DNA from 3 places in the Actinoplanes sp. NPDC048791 genome. Region 3 is predicted to be linked to each of the others. Evidence: riboswitches for the same ligand, from Rfam matches in the RefSeq annotation. Region 3 holds a riboswitch; each other region holds the start of a gene.

Region 1 (4,985 bases), on a different contig from region 3:
CCCAGCCAGCCGGCCGGTCGCGCCCCGGTGCGCCGGAACACCGGCGTCTGATTCCGCAACGAAGAAGCCCCCGTCCTCCGCGAGGAGGACGGGGGCTTCTCTGCGCTCGCCGCGCTAAAGCATCGAGACGTGTACGTGGTCCGTGTGATCACTGGGACCGTGGTACGACTTCCAGCCCGTGGCCGGGAACCAGATCTGTTTGTTCCAGATGACGTAGAGGATGCCGAGCCGGTCGGCGTTACGCACCAGGAAGGCCATCAGGTTGTTGCCGTACTCCCGGGTGTCCTGGTTGTGCCAGGGTGAGAAGCCGCTCTTCTGCAGGGACCAGTCGCAGGCACGGCCCTTGGGATGCTCGAACGGGCCGCCGTTGCGGTGACAACCGACGAACCGGTTGAACTTGGCCTTCTTCACTTCCTTGTACATGTGGAAGGTCCGCGCCGTGATGCAACCGCCCGTGGTCGGGTCGTCGACGTTGCAGGACTCCGGGCCGAACTCGCCGTCGGAGTTGCGGGGGGCGGGCGCGGCGGTCCGGGACTTGGCGACCACGAAGCCGCCCGTCACCGACTTGCCGCCGACCTGGGCCAGCGCCTTCTCGGCCGACTCCTTCTGCTTCTCCATCAGCGCGAGGTTCTGCTTCTGCGCCTTGACCTCCTGGTCCAGGCGCGTCTTGTTGGCGGTCACCTCGTCGATGGCCTGATCCAGCTCGCGCAGCTTGCCGTCGTTGAGGGCGTTGATCTCCTCCAGGGAGACCGCCTTCTTGAGGAAGCCGTCCGGGCTGGTGGTGTTGAGCAGGAAGCCCATGGTCGAGATGCCGCCGGTGCGGTACTGCTGAGCGGCGACCGCGCCCACCTCGGGCAGCAGCAGGTCGCGCTTCGCCTCGGCGTTCTTGACCTTGAGGGCGAGACCGAGCTGGGTCTTGGTCGACTTGGCGACCGCCGCCCTCGCCGTCAGATAGCGCCGGCCCGTGGAGTCCAGCACGTCGTTCAGCAGCGGGTTGTCATCGCCGTCGTCGGCGGTGGCCGACTTGGTGTCGTCCGGATCGGCGTTCGCCGGGGATGCGGGCGCGAGCATCATCGTGACCGCGGCGAGCGGTGCCAGGGCGAGGATCAGCCACCGGCGGGGTCTTGCCGTCATTCAGAATCCTTCCGCGTGACCACCGGCCGGGTTAGCTGACGGGTTCGGGACGGAAGCGATCCCTACCACTGACTCGTGGATTCACCCCGGTAGTTCTGTGGTTCCCCGGCTCATCTTGCGACGATTAGATGGTGGACTGCCGGCGCCTTGGGGGCAGCGCCTCCTGGCAGTGACCGGCGGCCAGCTTACCTGACAACGGCCGAAGTGGCAGTGCTGCCGCGAACGGTAAAACGGTTACCGGGCAACGACTTTCCGTCACCGCTCGATGGAATGACGCAGGTCATAGCCCGTAACGACGCATTAATGTGAGTCGTTGCATTCTTTCCGCCGATTGCTCACCATCAGTGCACGATCGATTGCGTAGGGTGTGACGACTGTCGATTCTTAGCATTGATGGGTAGTGTTCGTCACGGTCTCAGCGCAGACCGCCGCCTAATCGCCGCACGGCGAGCCGGGGAACCACTTGAGTAATGGGGTGAATCCGATCCGCGCACCCCCGCGCGATCGGTAGGGATCGCTTCCGTCCCGAACCCGTCAGCTAACTCGGTCGGCGGCCGACGGAAGGAATGTTCGTGAGGCTCAACCCTGTCCGCCGGCGATTAGCGACCGTGCTCGCGGTCCTCGTCGCCACCTCGGGGCTGGCGCTCGCCGCCCCGACCTCCGCTTCCGCCGCACCCCGCCCCTTCGCCGCGCCGGGCGACTCGGGCGACGACGGCGAGGGCGGTTCGAAGTCCCTCATCAAGCAGCTCGAGGCGGCGTCCAAGGGCTTCGTCGAGGCCCAGGAGGCGCTGGACCGCTCCAAGAAGCGCCAGCGGGAGCTGACCGCCAAGCTCAAGGAGCTCGACACCCAGCTCGGCCCCAGGCAGGCGGCGCTGGACGAGATCGTCCAGCGGGCGTACCGCACCGGGCGGCTCGGGCCGATGACGGCGATGATCACCGCCGACTCCACCGGCAGCATGCTGGACCGGGCGCAGACCCTGGAGACCATCGCCGTCAAGCAGGACCGCGCGGTGCGCGACCTGAGGGACAGCCGGGACCAGCAGGCGCAGGCCAAGACGGCGATCGACACCGCTGTCCGCGAACAGCAGCGCCAGCTCACCGTCATGGCCAAGCGCAAGAACCAGGCCGAGGACGCGTTGAAGGTCGCCAACGCCGCCAGCGGCGGATCCTCGAGTTCGTCGTCCGGCGGCGGTTCCTCCAGCGACGGCGGCAGCAGCGCCCTGGCCGCGCCCGCGCCGCGCAACTCGGACGGCTCCCTGCCGAGCGAGTCGTGCAGCGTCAACGACCCGACCACCTCGGGCTGCATCACGCCGCGCACCCTGCACGCGATGCAGGAGGCGAAGAAGGACGGTTTCAACCACTTCATCGCCTGCTTCCGCCACCAGAACAGCGGTGAGCACCCGAAGGGCCGGGCCTGCGACTGGGCCGCCGACAAGGGCGGCTTCGGCGGCGACGCGACCGGGGCCAGCAAGGACTACGGCAACCGGCTGGCGAACTACTTCATCAACAATGCAAGCCGGCTCGGGATCCTCTACGTCATCTGGTACCGGCGGATCTGGCTGCCCAGCAGCGGCTGGAAGTCGTACTCCGGTGCCGGCGGCGACCCGTCGAGCGACCACACCAACCACGTGCACATGTCGATGCGCTGACCGCGGGGGTGCGGGGCCTACCGCTTGACGTAGGCCTCGTACTCCTTCAGCACGTCGTCGGTCGGGCCGTCGGCGCGGATCAGGCCCGACTCCAGCCAGATGGCCCGCTCGCAGGTGTCGCGGATCGACTGCTCGCTGTGGCTCACCAGGAAGACGGTGCCGGCCTGCGCGCGCAGGTCCCGGACCCGCTGCTCACTGCGCCGGCGGAACTTCGCGTCACCGGTGGCCAGCGCCTCGTCGATGAGCAGCACGTCGTGCTGCTTGGCGGCCGCGATGGCGAACCGCAGCCGGGCGCCCATGCCGGACGAGTACGTCCGCATCGGCAGCGAGCTGAAGTCACCGCGCTCGTTGATGCCGGAGAAGTCGATGATGTCCTTGGTCTTGCTCTTGACCTCGGCCGGCGACATGCCCATGGCCAGGCAGCCCAGGACCACGTTGCGCTCACCCGGCAGGTCGTTCATCAGGGCGGCGCTGACGCCGAGCAGGGACGGCTGGCCGGCCGCGTAGATCGCACCGCGCTCGACCGGCAGCAGCCCGGCGATCGCCCGCAGCAGCGTGGACTTGCCCGAGCCGTTGGTGCCGATCAGGCCGACGGCCTCACCCTTGTACGCGACGAAGCTCACCCCCTTGATGGCGTGCACCTCGCGCATGGTCGCCGGCTTGGTGCCGGTGACGAGCCGCTTGAAGCTGGCGAGCGGGCTGCCGGTGCCCGGGGTCGCCGACTGCTGGATCCGATAGACCACGTGGGCATCGTCGACGATGACCGTCGGATCGCGCCGGTCGCTGCCGGTCATGTTGTCAGCCACGGCCGTAGCCCTTCTCTCCGCGCCAGAAGTAGACGTAACCCCCGAGACCCACCACGAACGTCCAGGCGAGCGCCTCCAGCCACATCACCGTGGGACTCGCCGCGAGCGGCACGTCCTCCATCAGCGCGTGCCGCATGAGGTCGATGAACACCAGCATCGGGTTCGCCTCCACCAGGGTCAGCTTCCAGCCGCTGAGGTGGTCGGTGAAGCGGGTGACCGGGTAGAGCACGGCCGACAGGTAGAGCCACATCCGCATGACGAACGGGATGAGGTTCCGGACGTCCGGGATCTTGCTGCCCAGCCGGGCCCCGGCCAGGGCCAGGCCGGCGTTGAACACGGCCTGGAGCAGGAAGATCGGCGCGATGAGCAGCCATTCCAGGGTGATCGGCTCGCCGAAGCCGACCACGATGACCATCAGCACGGCCAGCGAGGCGAGCGTGTTGCGGACCTCGACCATGGTGATGGCCAGGGGCAGGCTGCCTCTCGGGAAGTGCAGGGCCCGGATCAGCCCGAGGTTGCCGGTGATCGCCTGGATGCCGGCCGACACCGTGGACTGGGTGAAGCCGAAGATGAACACGCCGGTGCACAGGTACGCGACGAAGTTGTCGACCCCGCTCTTCGTGTTCAGGATCACGCCGAAGATCAAGTAGTAGACAGCCGCGTTGATCAGCGGCGTCAGCACCTGCCAGAACACACCGAGCCGGGTCTTGCCGAGCGACGAGGCGACCTTGGCGTTGGCGTACGACGCGATGAAGTGCCGGTACGCCCAGAGCTGACGTGTGTACTCAGGCAGGGAAGGCAGCTTCCCGGCAGCGCTGAGCCCGTGTCTACGGGCCAGCTCCTTGAGCGTCAGGCCGGTCTCGGAATCGGCGACCGCCGTCTGAGGCATGGGGCGCTCCGATCTGGTCGGTCCGCTGGGGATGGGGGACCTGGATGACTTGCGCGGGAACACACTAAACAGTGTGCCGCGATGGAACGGCGTCGTATCGACGTCAGCCCCGAAAGTAGCCGAACGAGCGCCGGAACGCAACCGTTGCGTCCTGGCGTATAGTGCACTCGTGGTTACAGCGAAACGTGCACCCGCCGGAGCGGCGGTGCTCCGCGGGGACATCACCGCGGCCATCCGCAACGCGGTCATGAACGAGCTGGCCGAGGTCGGCTACGGGCGCCTGTCCATCGAGGCGGTGGCGCGCCGGGCCGGCGTCGGTAAGACCGCGATCTACCGCCGGTGGAGCAACAAGCTGGAGATGGTCCTCGAGATCGTCTCCGCCGTGGCGGAGCGTAGCGTGCCGATGCCCGACACCGGAAGCTTCGCCGGCGATCTGCAACTGCTCCTGTTCATCGTGAGCCGGGCCCTGCAGCACCGGATCGCGTCCCAGATCATCCCCGACCTGAT
Region 2 (4,635 bases), on a different contig from region 3:
GGCGTACGGGTTGATCTCCTACGCCGCGCTGCTGGCGGTCGGCGCCACCCTGACCCTGCCCGGCCTGGCCGGGTTCGTGCTCGCCATTGGGATGGCGGTCGACGCCAACGTGCTCGTTTTCGAACGGGCCCGGGAGGAGTACGCCGGCCGGCCCACCCTGCGCAGCGCGATCCGCGGCGGCTTCGCCCGGGCCTGGTCGGCGATCATCGACTCCAACGTGACCACCCTGGTGGCCGCCGCCCTGCTGTTCCTGCTCGCCTCCGGCCCGGTACGCGGCTTCGGCGTCACCCTGGGCATCGGGGTGCTGGCGTCCATGTTCACCGCGCTCGTGCTGACCCGGCTACCGGCCGAGGCCCTGTTGCGCCGGCGGTGGCTGGTCGTGCGCCCACGGTGGAGCGGCATCGCCCACGCCGGCCGGGTCCGCCAGGCGATCGAGTCCCGCGGCCCGGACCTGATGCGCCGCCGGCGACTGTGGCTGGCTGTCTCGGCGGCGGCGGTGCTGCTCTCCATCGGCGGCGTCGCCACCCGGGGGCTGAACCTCGGCGTCGAGTTCACCGGCGGCCGCATGGTCGAGTACGCCACCAGCCGGCCACTGTCGACCGACGCGGCCCGGGCAGCCGTGGAAGCCGCGGGCGTCGACCGGGCCGTGGTCACCCAGGTCGGCCAGGGCAACGTCTCGGTGCGGGCGGGCGCCTTCGACGACGCCACCGAGCAACGCGTACGCGACTCGCTCGGCACGGCCGGCGGCGGTGACGTCCAGCAGTTGCGGGACGACAAGGTCGGGCCCAGCCTCGGTGCCGAACTGCGGGACAAGGCGCTGCTCGCGGTGGCGATCGCTCTCGGCGCGCAGCTGGCGTACCTGTCGGTGCGGTTCCAATGGCGCTGGAGTGCGGCGGCGGTGCTGGCGATGCTCCACGACGTGGTCATCCTGATCGGGGTGTTCGCCTGGCTCGGCAAACCCGTCGACGGGGTGTTCCTGGCCGCGGTGCTGACCGTGGTCGGCTACTCGGTCAACGACTCGGTGGTGGTCTTCGACCGGATCCGGGAGCTGGTCCACGGTCAGCGCAAGATCAGCCCGAAGCTGCGGGTGCCGTTCGCGCGGCTGGCCAACACGGCGTGCCTGCAGACGGTCCCGCGTACGGTCAACACCGGGCTGGGGGCGGTGTTCATCCTGGCCGCCCTGGCGACGCTGGGCGGGGCGTCGCTGGTCGACTTCGCCGTGGCGCTGCTGGTGGGGATCGTGGTGGGCACGTACTCGTCGGTGTTCCTGGCCACGCCGCTGGCGATCACCTTCCGGTCCCGCTGACCCCGGGCAGCGGGGTGTGCGCCGCCGTGCGCCCACCCCGCTGCTTGGCGCGGTAGGGTTCCCGCCACCGATCGATGCCGCCGGTAGCGGAAGGACGAGCCCGATGACGGATCCCGCGCAGCTCAATACGGACGTGCCGCACTCGGCGCGGGTCTGGAACTACCTGCTCGGCGGCAAGGACAACTTCGCGGCGGACCGGGAGGCGGCCGACTACGCCGTCCGGCTGATGCCCGAGCTCGTGCTGTCGGCCCGGGCCAACCGGCAGTTCCTCGGCCGGGCCGTGCGGTTCCTGGCCGGCGAGGGCCGGATCCGCCAGTTCCTGGACGTCGGCACCGGGCTGCCCACCGCCGACAACACCCACGAGGTGGCCCAGGCCGTCGCCCCGGACGCCCGCGTCGTCTACGTCGACAACGACCCGCTGGTCCTCACGCACGCCCGCGCGCTGCTGACCAGCAGCCCCGAGGGGGCCACCGACTACCTCGCGGCCGACGTCCGCGATCCGCAGGCCATCCTCCGGGCCGCCGCCACCACACTGGACTTCGGCCGGCCCACCGCGGTGGTGCTGTCCGGCATCCTCAACTTCGTCATGGACGACGCCGAGGCCCGGTCGGTGGTCGAGCAGTTCCTGGCCGCGGTGCCCGCCGGCAGCTTCCTGCTGATCTCGCATCCGACCACGGAGGTCAACGGCGAGGCCGTCAAGGAGTCGATGCGGCAGTGGAACGAGAGCGGCGCGGCGCCGATCAGGACCCGCACCCTCGAGGAGATCCGCGGCTTCTTCGCCGGGCTGGAGCTGCTCGAACCCGGCGTCGTGACCTGCACGGCCTGGCGGCCGGACCCGCGGCACCCCGGCATCACCGAGGTCGTGTCGGAGTTCGTCGCGGTGGGCCGCAAGCCCTGAGCGCCGGTGGGGGGCCCGGCTGCCCCACGGGGGTAAGGCAGCCGGGCCGGCTCATCACAGCGACAGGCGCTGACCGGGGAAGATCAGGTTGGGGTTGCCGCCGAGCTGCGCCCGGTTGAGCTGGTACAGCGCGCGCCAGCCGCCCTTGACGTGCTGGGCCGCCGCGATCTTGGCCAGCGTGTCACCGGACTTCACCGTGTAGTGCCTGCCGGTGGCCTTGACCGAGGTGCGCTTGGTCGCCGCCGACTTCTTGTGCGTGGTGGTACGCGACGCCGTGGCCTTCTTGCCGCTCGACGAGGAACCGCCGGTGTTCTTCGCCTGGTAGGACTTCGACGAGCCGGCCTTCTTGCCGCACACCGGCCACGCGCCGATGCCCTGGCCGTCGAGCACCTTCTCGGCGATGCGGATCTGCTCCGAGCGGCTCGCCTTGTTGGCGGTGCTCGCGTACTTGCCGCCGCCGTACGCCTTCCACGTGCTGCGGCTGAACTGCAGGCCACCGTAGTAGCCGTTGCCGGTGTTGATGCTCCAGTTGCCACCGGACTCGCACTGCGCGATCGCGTCCCAGTTGACACCGGACTGCGCCGCGGCCGGAGAGGCCGGGCCCAGCAGGGCGACGGTGCCCGCGGCACCGGCCACGACCAGGCCGAGGGCGCGCAGGGACTGCTTGTGGATCTGTGCCATCGAGTGAACCTCCACGCCTGCGAGGTCAGCTGTCGGGTTCGGGCTGAGGTTGCCCGGCCGCTGTGGTGCCGCGGCTTCACCCCGGAGGCGCGCGGTGAGCGCGCCGGAGAACCTGTGGGTCCCCCGCTCCATGCCTGAGTTGAGTTCCCAGCCCGGTCGGCGGCAGGACTCGGCGTTACCGACCGCGGGGCCCGCGTCAGCGGACCGGCCGACGGTAACCACGTTGCCCGCCACGGGGCCAACCTCCGGGGGCCTAACGTGACGTTGTTCTCAGCTTTTGCCCACTTTTGATCTTGGTCAGAATCGGGGCAAGGCTGTCGATATCACCGGCCGTACTCCTCGGAGCCGCGGGTGAGGACGTACCAGCCGTCGCGGTCGAAGCCGGCGAAGCGCAACCGGTCGGCGAGCAGGGTGCTCAGCGTCTCCCGTACGGCGACCCGCCAGTCCTTGGCCGCCCCCGGGGTCCGGCGGCGCAAGCTCTCGATGTCCTCCGGGACGGCCACCACCACGGTCTGCCCCCGGAACGAGCCCGGCACCGGCCCACCGTTGCCCGCACGGCGCAGCGCCACGGTGGCGGTCGGCGGCCGCACGGACCGCACCGGCTTGCCGGCACTGGCGGAGACGACCGCCGGGGCGGCGAGATCCCAGCGCACCATCAGCCGGTCGCTCTCGTCGTCGCCGTTGATCCGGTCGTGCATCGGGCCGTAGAAGTTCGCCAGGTACTCCGTCGGCACCGCGCCCAGCTTGGCCAGGTTGAAGTAGGCGTTGCGGGCCACCAGCGGGTCGAACGTCCAGCTGATCGTGCTGATGCCGCGCTGCAGCGCCCAGACCCGCTGGTGCTGCTTGAGCGCGAAGCCGACGCTGCGCCCGGCCGCGGCGGCGGACACCCCGGCGATGTGGCTGTGCAGCTCGCGCTCACCCGGCGCGGCGAAGAACGCCACCGCGGCCCCGACCAGGGTGCCGCCGTCGAAGGCACCGGCCACGTAGTTGCCCGACTTCGCCAGCGCGCGCAGCAGCTCGGTGCTCAGCAGCGGGCCGCTCGCGTCGTCCTGCCAGATGCCGGCCAGCATCCGGTCCAGCGTGGTCAGCTCGGCCAGGCTGTGCACCGGGCGGACCAGCACCCGCGCCGCCCGCGCGGCCACCGTGGCCGCCTCCATCGCCGCCACGATCACCCTGCTCACGACGGCGGCTCCGGAGCGGACACGTCGGCGACCGGGCCGGCGACGAGGGTCGCGAGATCCATGTGTGCTCACCTTCGGCGGTGACGGGTGTGCTCAGCGTAGGCCCCGGCCGGGCCGTCCGGGGGGCGTCCGAACCCTGAGGTCTACCCGTCTTGACCAGCCTTTCCCCCCGAAGGTCCAGAAAGGGTGGACATCAAGTGATCTCTTGCCGGCGGCCTCGCGTATCTTGACGTACCGGTCGGCACCCCCGTGGCCACCGGTCTTTCCCACGGCAGGACGACGAGATGGCTGACGATTCCGAGCGCGACGATCCGGTGCTGGTCCGCCCGTACATCACCACCCAACCGGCTGAGCCCGGTGACCGGCAGGCGCCCACCTGGCCCGCGACCGCGGATCTGCCCGAGGACGGCACCGGCGAGATGCCGGTTGCCGCGCCGGCCCCCGTCACCGTCACCGACCCGGCGGCCAAGAGCACCGCGCTACGCCGGCAGAAGCTGCTCGTGCTGGCCGGGATCGGGGTGCTCGCCCTGCTCGGCGGGGCCGGCCTGTTCCTGCTCCTGCCGTCCGGC
Region 3 (5,259 bases):
CCAGGTTCACCACCGCGCGCAGGGGCGCACCGGGCTCAGCGGTCGCGACGGCCACCGCGTCGGCGACGGCCTCGGGGTCGGTCAGCTCAGCCGTGACCGAGAACACACCCTTGGGCAACCGCTCGGCGCCCGCCCGGACCGGGGCGACGACGCGCCAGCCCTGATCGCGCAGCACCTCTAGGACGGCCCCGCCGAGCCCGCCCGCTCCACCCGTAACCAGCACACTGCGCTCCATACCGAGAACCGTAACGGTGTGTTTCGCATCACTGCCGCCGGGACTCGGTGGAACGGCCGGGGCGGCCCGCCGAACGGCCGTCATTCCCGGGAGGGTCACCCGTACGGGCGAGTGAACTGGGGCTTGTCGTGCCGCATCGTGGCAGGTGGTCCCGTTCGCGGTCGGCGACGGGAGCTTTTGCCGTGGCGTTTGGGTCAAGCCGGACGGCAACCTGTCGATGCTGGACGTGAACCCAATCGGCTACCAGCCCGTACTGGGTAGTGATGAGCATCGCAGCGGAATCCGTGATGCCCGTCGCTGTGACGAAGAGGGGCCGATGGTGTCATGAAGCGGGCACAGGGTATGCGTCTCATCACGCATCCACCGGCGGGTGCTGCTCCGAATACCTCTGCAGGAGCCCTCTTCAGTAAGTATGCACGCGGCTCTCAGCTGATGCTCAGACACTCGTGACACTTTCGACTCACCAGCCGGAATCAGCGCAGGGCGCCAACTGTTCAGGTATGTGTCAGCACCGCAATGCATGAACTGCGGACGTTACGGGGAGGGCTGATGGACGCAGGTATTGCCCGTAACAGGGTTAGTGAAGGCAATGAGGGGACCGTGGGCAACGTGGAGAAGAACACCGTGATGAGGACCGACCAGGTCGCCGAGGAGCGCGACCTCGTCGGAGTCTACCTGCACGAAATCTCCCGGACGCCGCTGCTGGATGCTGCCAGGGAGGTCGACCTCTCCAAGGCAATCGAGGCCGGCCTCTACGCCGAGCACCTGCTCGACACCGGCGAGGTCCGTCGCGGCGTGAGCCGGGAAGAGCTGGAGCGGCTGGTCACCGAGGGCAAGCGGGCGAAGGATCTCTTCATTCGCGCCAACCTGCGACTGGTCGTGTCGATCGCCCGCCGTTACGTGCGCTCGGGCATGCCGATGCTCGACCTCATCCAGGAGGGCAACACCGGCCTCGTGCGCGCCGTCGAGAAGTTCGACTACGAGCGTGGCTACAAGTTCTCGACCTACGCGACGTGGTGGGTCCGCCAGGCCATCAGCCGGGCCATCGCCCAGCAGGAGCGCACCGTGCGCCTGCCCGTGCACCTGGTCGAGGACGTCAACCGGATGCGCAACGTCACCCGTCAGCTCGTCCGCGAGCTCGGCGCCGACCCGGAGCCCGCGCAGGTCGCCGCGGCGCTGGGCGTGACGGTGGAGCGCGTCACCGAGCTGACCCGCTGGGCCCAGGACACCGTGTCCCTGGACACCCCGGTGGGCGACGACGGCGACACCAACCTCGGCGACCTGGTCGCCGACAGCGACGCGCCGTCGCCCGAGGAGATCGTCCTGACCGCGCTGGAGCGTCAGCGCATCGAGGGACTGCTGAACCACCTCGACGACCGGTCGGCGGGCATCATGCGCGCCCGGTACGGCCTCGAGGACGGTCGCGAGCACTCGCTGACCGAGGTGGCGTCGCGGTTTTCGCTCTCCCGGGAGCGCATCCGCCAGCTGGAGATCCAGGCGCTCGGCCGGCTGCGTGAGCTGGCCCGGGCCGAGGGCCTGCAGGCCGCGTAAGGCAGACCGCCAGTACGGCGAAAGGCCGGTGACCCCCGCGGGGACACCGGCCTTTTCTCGTGCCTGCTACTCGGGTGACCCGGCTCAGGTGACCCGGCCGTAGCCGTTCGGGGTCATGATGTCGATCGTGCGCTTCTTGACGGGCTGGCCCGCGCGGGAGGCGTCGATGATCTGGCCACCGCCGACATAGATGCCGACGTGTCCGTTGCTGCGGTAGAAGACCAGGTCGCCCGGCTTGAGCTCGGACCGTGAGATCCGTGTCGTGGCGCTGTACTGAGCGGCGGCGTTGTGCGGCAGCGACTTGCCGGCGGCCCGCCACGCGGCGGAGGTCAGGCCCGAGCAGTCGTAACCGTCCGGTCCGTCCGCGCCGTAGTCGTACATCACGCCGAGGGCGTTGTAGGCGAAGGTGACAGCCTTACCGGCGGAGCCCGCGATGGACGGGATGTTGCCGGTGTACTTGCTGGACTTCTCCGTGGGCGAGCCGTAGGCGGCGGTGCGCATCGCGTACAGCTTCTTGAGGTCGCCCTCGATCTTCTTCTTGCGCGCGTTGAGGGCCTTGGCCTCGGCTTCCTGCTTCTTCTGGGTCGCCTTGAGGGCGGCCTGGCGCTCGGCGAAGTTCTCCGTCGTCGCGCGGTACTCCGCGATGTCGCGGCCGCGGCTGCGGGAGATCTGCTCGAGGATGCTCATCCGGTCCATGAGGTTGTCCGCGCCCTCGAGCACGACGTTCATGGTGCCGATGTTGCCCGTCTTGTACGCCGACGCCGCGATCGCGTCCATCTGCGAGCCGGCGGCCTCCAGGGCGGCCTTGGCCGGGCCCAGCGACGCGGCCAGCTTCTTTTCCTGGTCCTTGGTCTGCTTGAGGCTGATGTTCATCTTGTTGTACGACTCGACGACGTCCTCGAGCTGATCGGACGCCTTGTCGATCTTCTTCGTCAGCTCACTCGTCGACGGTTCCGCGTGTGCGGCGGTCGCGGTGGTGCCGGTGATCGCGATCGCCAGGGCGGCAACCACCAGCGCACGGAGCCTCGTGCGGGCGTGTGGCAACGGTTTGTGGCCTTTCTTCCGCTCGGGCCGCCTACCGGGTTAGCTGACGGGTTCGGGGCGGGAAGAAGGCCCCTACCGCTCGCGCGGATTCACCCCGGTGCTGCTTCGGTTGGTTCCCCGGTTCGTCGTGGCGGAGGCGGTGACCGTGGGGGATCTGGTCGCCGTTTCCGCCGGCGAGGATTCGGCGGCGTTGGCCGGCGCCACCGAGGGTGTGGCTGCGGACCGGACCAACCGCATTAACTTATCGGCGCGCGGCATTAACACAAGAGCCCGTAGAGTGACTTGCGCCAATGATCACAAATAAGAGAATGATCCCGATAACGGCGGGCAACAAATCCGTTCCGCAGCGTTACTTTTTCTACTCTGCCATGACCGGCGGGGAAGTGCGTGCGGCCGGGACCCACTTGTGGGAGACGACCCGTTCGGCCCAGAAGGAGAAGAACGGGATCGTGCCGGCCAGCATCACCAGCAGCATCCGGCCCAGCGGCCAGTGCGCCCGGCGGCTCAGGTCGAAGGCGGCGACCAGGTAGACCATGTACAGGAAGCCGTGGATCGGGCCGATCGCGGCCACCACGGTGTCGTTGTCACCCAGGTACTTCAGCGGCATGCCGACCAGCACGAGCGCGATCAGGACCACGCCGACGATCCAGGCGATGATCCGGTAGCGGGTGAGGGCTCCCTGCACGGTGCACGTCCTTCTTGAACTCGACGGTCTGAACTCAGCCGGCGCTGGCGCGGCGGCCGGGATAGTCGCTCGGCCGGGCTCCGGGGTGGGCGGCCAGCCAGCTGAGGTAGTCGTTGTAGGCGGCCAGCTCGGGATCGTCGTCGGCCGGCGCCACCTGCGCCACCGGCACGCGGACCGGGCGGCGCACGGTCACCGGGGCATCCTGGCGCGGCACGGGCGGCTGCTCCGGTTGTGGCTCAGCCTCCGCGGGCCCGTCCTGCTCGGCGGCGCGGGCGGCGCGGCGCTCCTGCTGGACCTCGCGGAACCAGATGAACACCACGAAGAGGGCGAACACCGGCCATTCGAAGGTGTAGCCCCAGCTGAGCGAGTTGCCACCGGTGGCCCGGCTGAACTGCCACCAGCCCAGGGCCAGGAAGCCGGCCACGAGCACGAGCGCCAGGATGTGGCGCGCGATCCACGCGGGGGTCCACAGCCCTTTCATGTCCCTCAGCGTACCGGCGGGTTTGGCGGCAGGGCGCACGGGCAACCGTTGCAGCAAGTACTTCAGCGACCGAGGAAGGGAGCGCCGTCATGACCGACGCCCGGCTCGACTCCGCCGGCGACGAGACCGTCGTCTCCGAGAACGGCATCGACCCCGCGGGGCTGGCCGACGACGATCTGTTCCGTGAGCTGGCCAGCCTGCACCGCACCCGGCTGCAGACGTTGCGGCACGGGCCCGACGCCGCCCTGGCCAACCACCTGCGGCGGACCGAGGAGCTGGAGAACGCGTACCTGTCCCGGTACCCGGGCCGTGAGGTCGATCCGGGCCGGCTCACCCAGGACTTCTGAGAGGACCCCGGACTTCATGATCTCCTCGGTACGCGGCCGGCTGAACCGGCTGCGGCGGGACTACGCACCCCACGAGCACCGGCCGCTGGACGGCTACGTCGCCACGATGGGGGCGTTCGGATTGCTCGCCGGCAGTCTGGCCGCCGCCGCCAAGCTGACCGCGAAGCCCGTACCGGACCGGCCGGCCACCGCCGACATCGTGTTGATCTCCATCGCGACGCACAAGCTGAGCCGGCTGATCGCCAAGGACGCGATCACCAGCCCGCTGCGCGCGCCGTTCACCCGCTATGCGGAGCCGGGCGGCAGCGGCGAGATCAACGAAGAGGTACGCGACCAGGGCAGCTCCCTGCGCCACTCCGTCGGTGAGCTGGTCAGCTGCCCGTTCTGCCTGGCGGTGTGGGTGGCCACCGGGCTCACCAGCGGTCTGGTCTTCGCGCCCCGGCTGACCCGGCTGGCGGCCACGGTCTTCACCGCCACGGCCGCCTCCGACTTCCTGCAGATGGCGTACTCCCTGGCCAAGGAGGCCGCGGAGGGTGACCGGCAGAGCGACGAGGACGACCGGCCGGCGCTGGCCCAGGCGGCCTGACCCCGGCACGAGAAAGCCCCCGGTCGCTCGACCGGGGGCTTACCGCTGTGCTGGGTGACGCGGTCAGGGCGGGCCCTCTCGCTCCAGGCCGGACCAGCCGCGCGAGCTTTCTTCCTCGCCCTTCTCGCCCTCGATGACCTCCCGGTCCACCGCGGTGTCGGAGTGCTCGCCGGCGAAGTCGCTGTCGCCGTCCGGTACGGCCTCCTCGTCGCCGAAGGCCGGCAGGCGTTCGTTCTGCTGGGTCATCTCGCTCCTTGGTCGGGCATCGAGGTCGTCGGGGCTTCGACGGGGATCAGGTGTCCAGCGCCCGCAGCGCCTCGGCCGCCTCGT

What was found. Region 3 has a riboswitch for cyclic di-AMP ahead of AB0C29_RS29955 (NlpC/P60 family protein). Riboswitches for the same ligand answer to the same signal wherever they lie in the genome.
Region 1: it holds a riboswitch for cyclic di-AMP, as region 3 does, so the genes downstream of both, AB0C29_RS31025 (hypothetical protein) here and AB0C29_RS29955 (NlpC/P60 family protein) in region 3, are expected to answer to the same signal.
Region 2: it holds a riboswitch for cyclic di-AMP, as region 3 does, so the genes downstream of both, AB0C29_RS32740 (transglycosylase family protein) here and AB0C29_RS29955 (NlpC/P60 family protein) in region 3, are expected to answer to the same signal.

What each region holds. Positions count from the first base shown of each region.
Region 1 covers NZ_JBEZGQ010000560.1:9-4,993, forward strand. Annotated here, with positions in the region: gene AB0C29_RS31020 (hypothetical protein) at 115-1,134, opposite strand; cyclic di-AMP (ydaO/yuaA leader) riboswitch at 1,138-1,275, opposite strand; cyclic di-AMP (ydaO/yuaA leader) riboswitch at 1,554-1,703, shown strand; gene AB0C29_RS31025 (hypothetical protein) at 1,743-2,783, shown strand; gene AB0C29_RS31030 (ABC transporter ATP-binding protein) at 2,801-3,577, opposite strand; gene AB0C29_RS31035 (ABC transporter permease) at 3,582-4,478, opposite strand; gene AB0C29_RS31040 (TetR/AcrR family transcriptional regulator) at 4,648-4,985, shown strand, end outside.
Region 2 covers NZ_JBEZGQ010000617.1:32-4,666, reverse strand. Annotated here, with positions in the region: partial or broken gene secF (protein translocase subunit SecF) at 1-1,306, shown strand, start outside; gene AB0C29_RS32745 (SAM-dependent methyltransferase) at 1,410-2,204, shown strand; gene AB0C29_RS32740 (transglycosylase family protein) at 2,259-2,885, opposite strand; cyclic di-AMP (ydaO/yuaA leader) riboswitch at 2,890-3,037, opposite strand; gene AB0C29_RS32735 (GNAT family N-acetyltransferase) at 3,209-4,066, opposite strand; partial or broken gene AB0C29_RS32730 (hypothetical protein) at 4,351-4,635, shown strand, end outside.
Region 3 covers NZ_JBEZGQ010000525.1:177-5,435, forward strand. Annotated here, with positions in the region: partial or broken gene AB0C29_RS29945 (SDR family oxidoreductase) at 1-235, opposite strand, end outside; gene AB0C29_RS29950 (RNA polymerase sigma factor RpoD/SigA) at 785-1,786, shown strand; gene AB0C29_RS29955 (NlpC/P60 family protein) at 1,871-2,797, opposite strand; cyclic di-AMP (ydaO/yuaA leader) riboswitch at 2,845-2,979, opposite strand; gene AB0C29_RS29960 (DUF3817 domain-containing protein) at 3,189-3,515, opposite strand; gene AB0C29_RS29965 (hypothetical protein) at 3,550-3,996, opposite strand; gene AB0C29_RS29970 (DUF6158 family protein) at 4,086-4,343, shown strand; gene AB0C29_RS29975 (DUF1360 domain-containing protein) at 4,363-4,929, shown strand; gene AB0C29_RS29980 (hypothetical protein) at 4,993-5,175, opposite strand; gene AB0C29_RS29985 (hypothetical protein) at 5,222-5,259, opposite strand, start outside.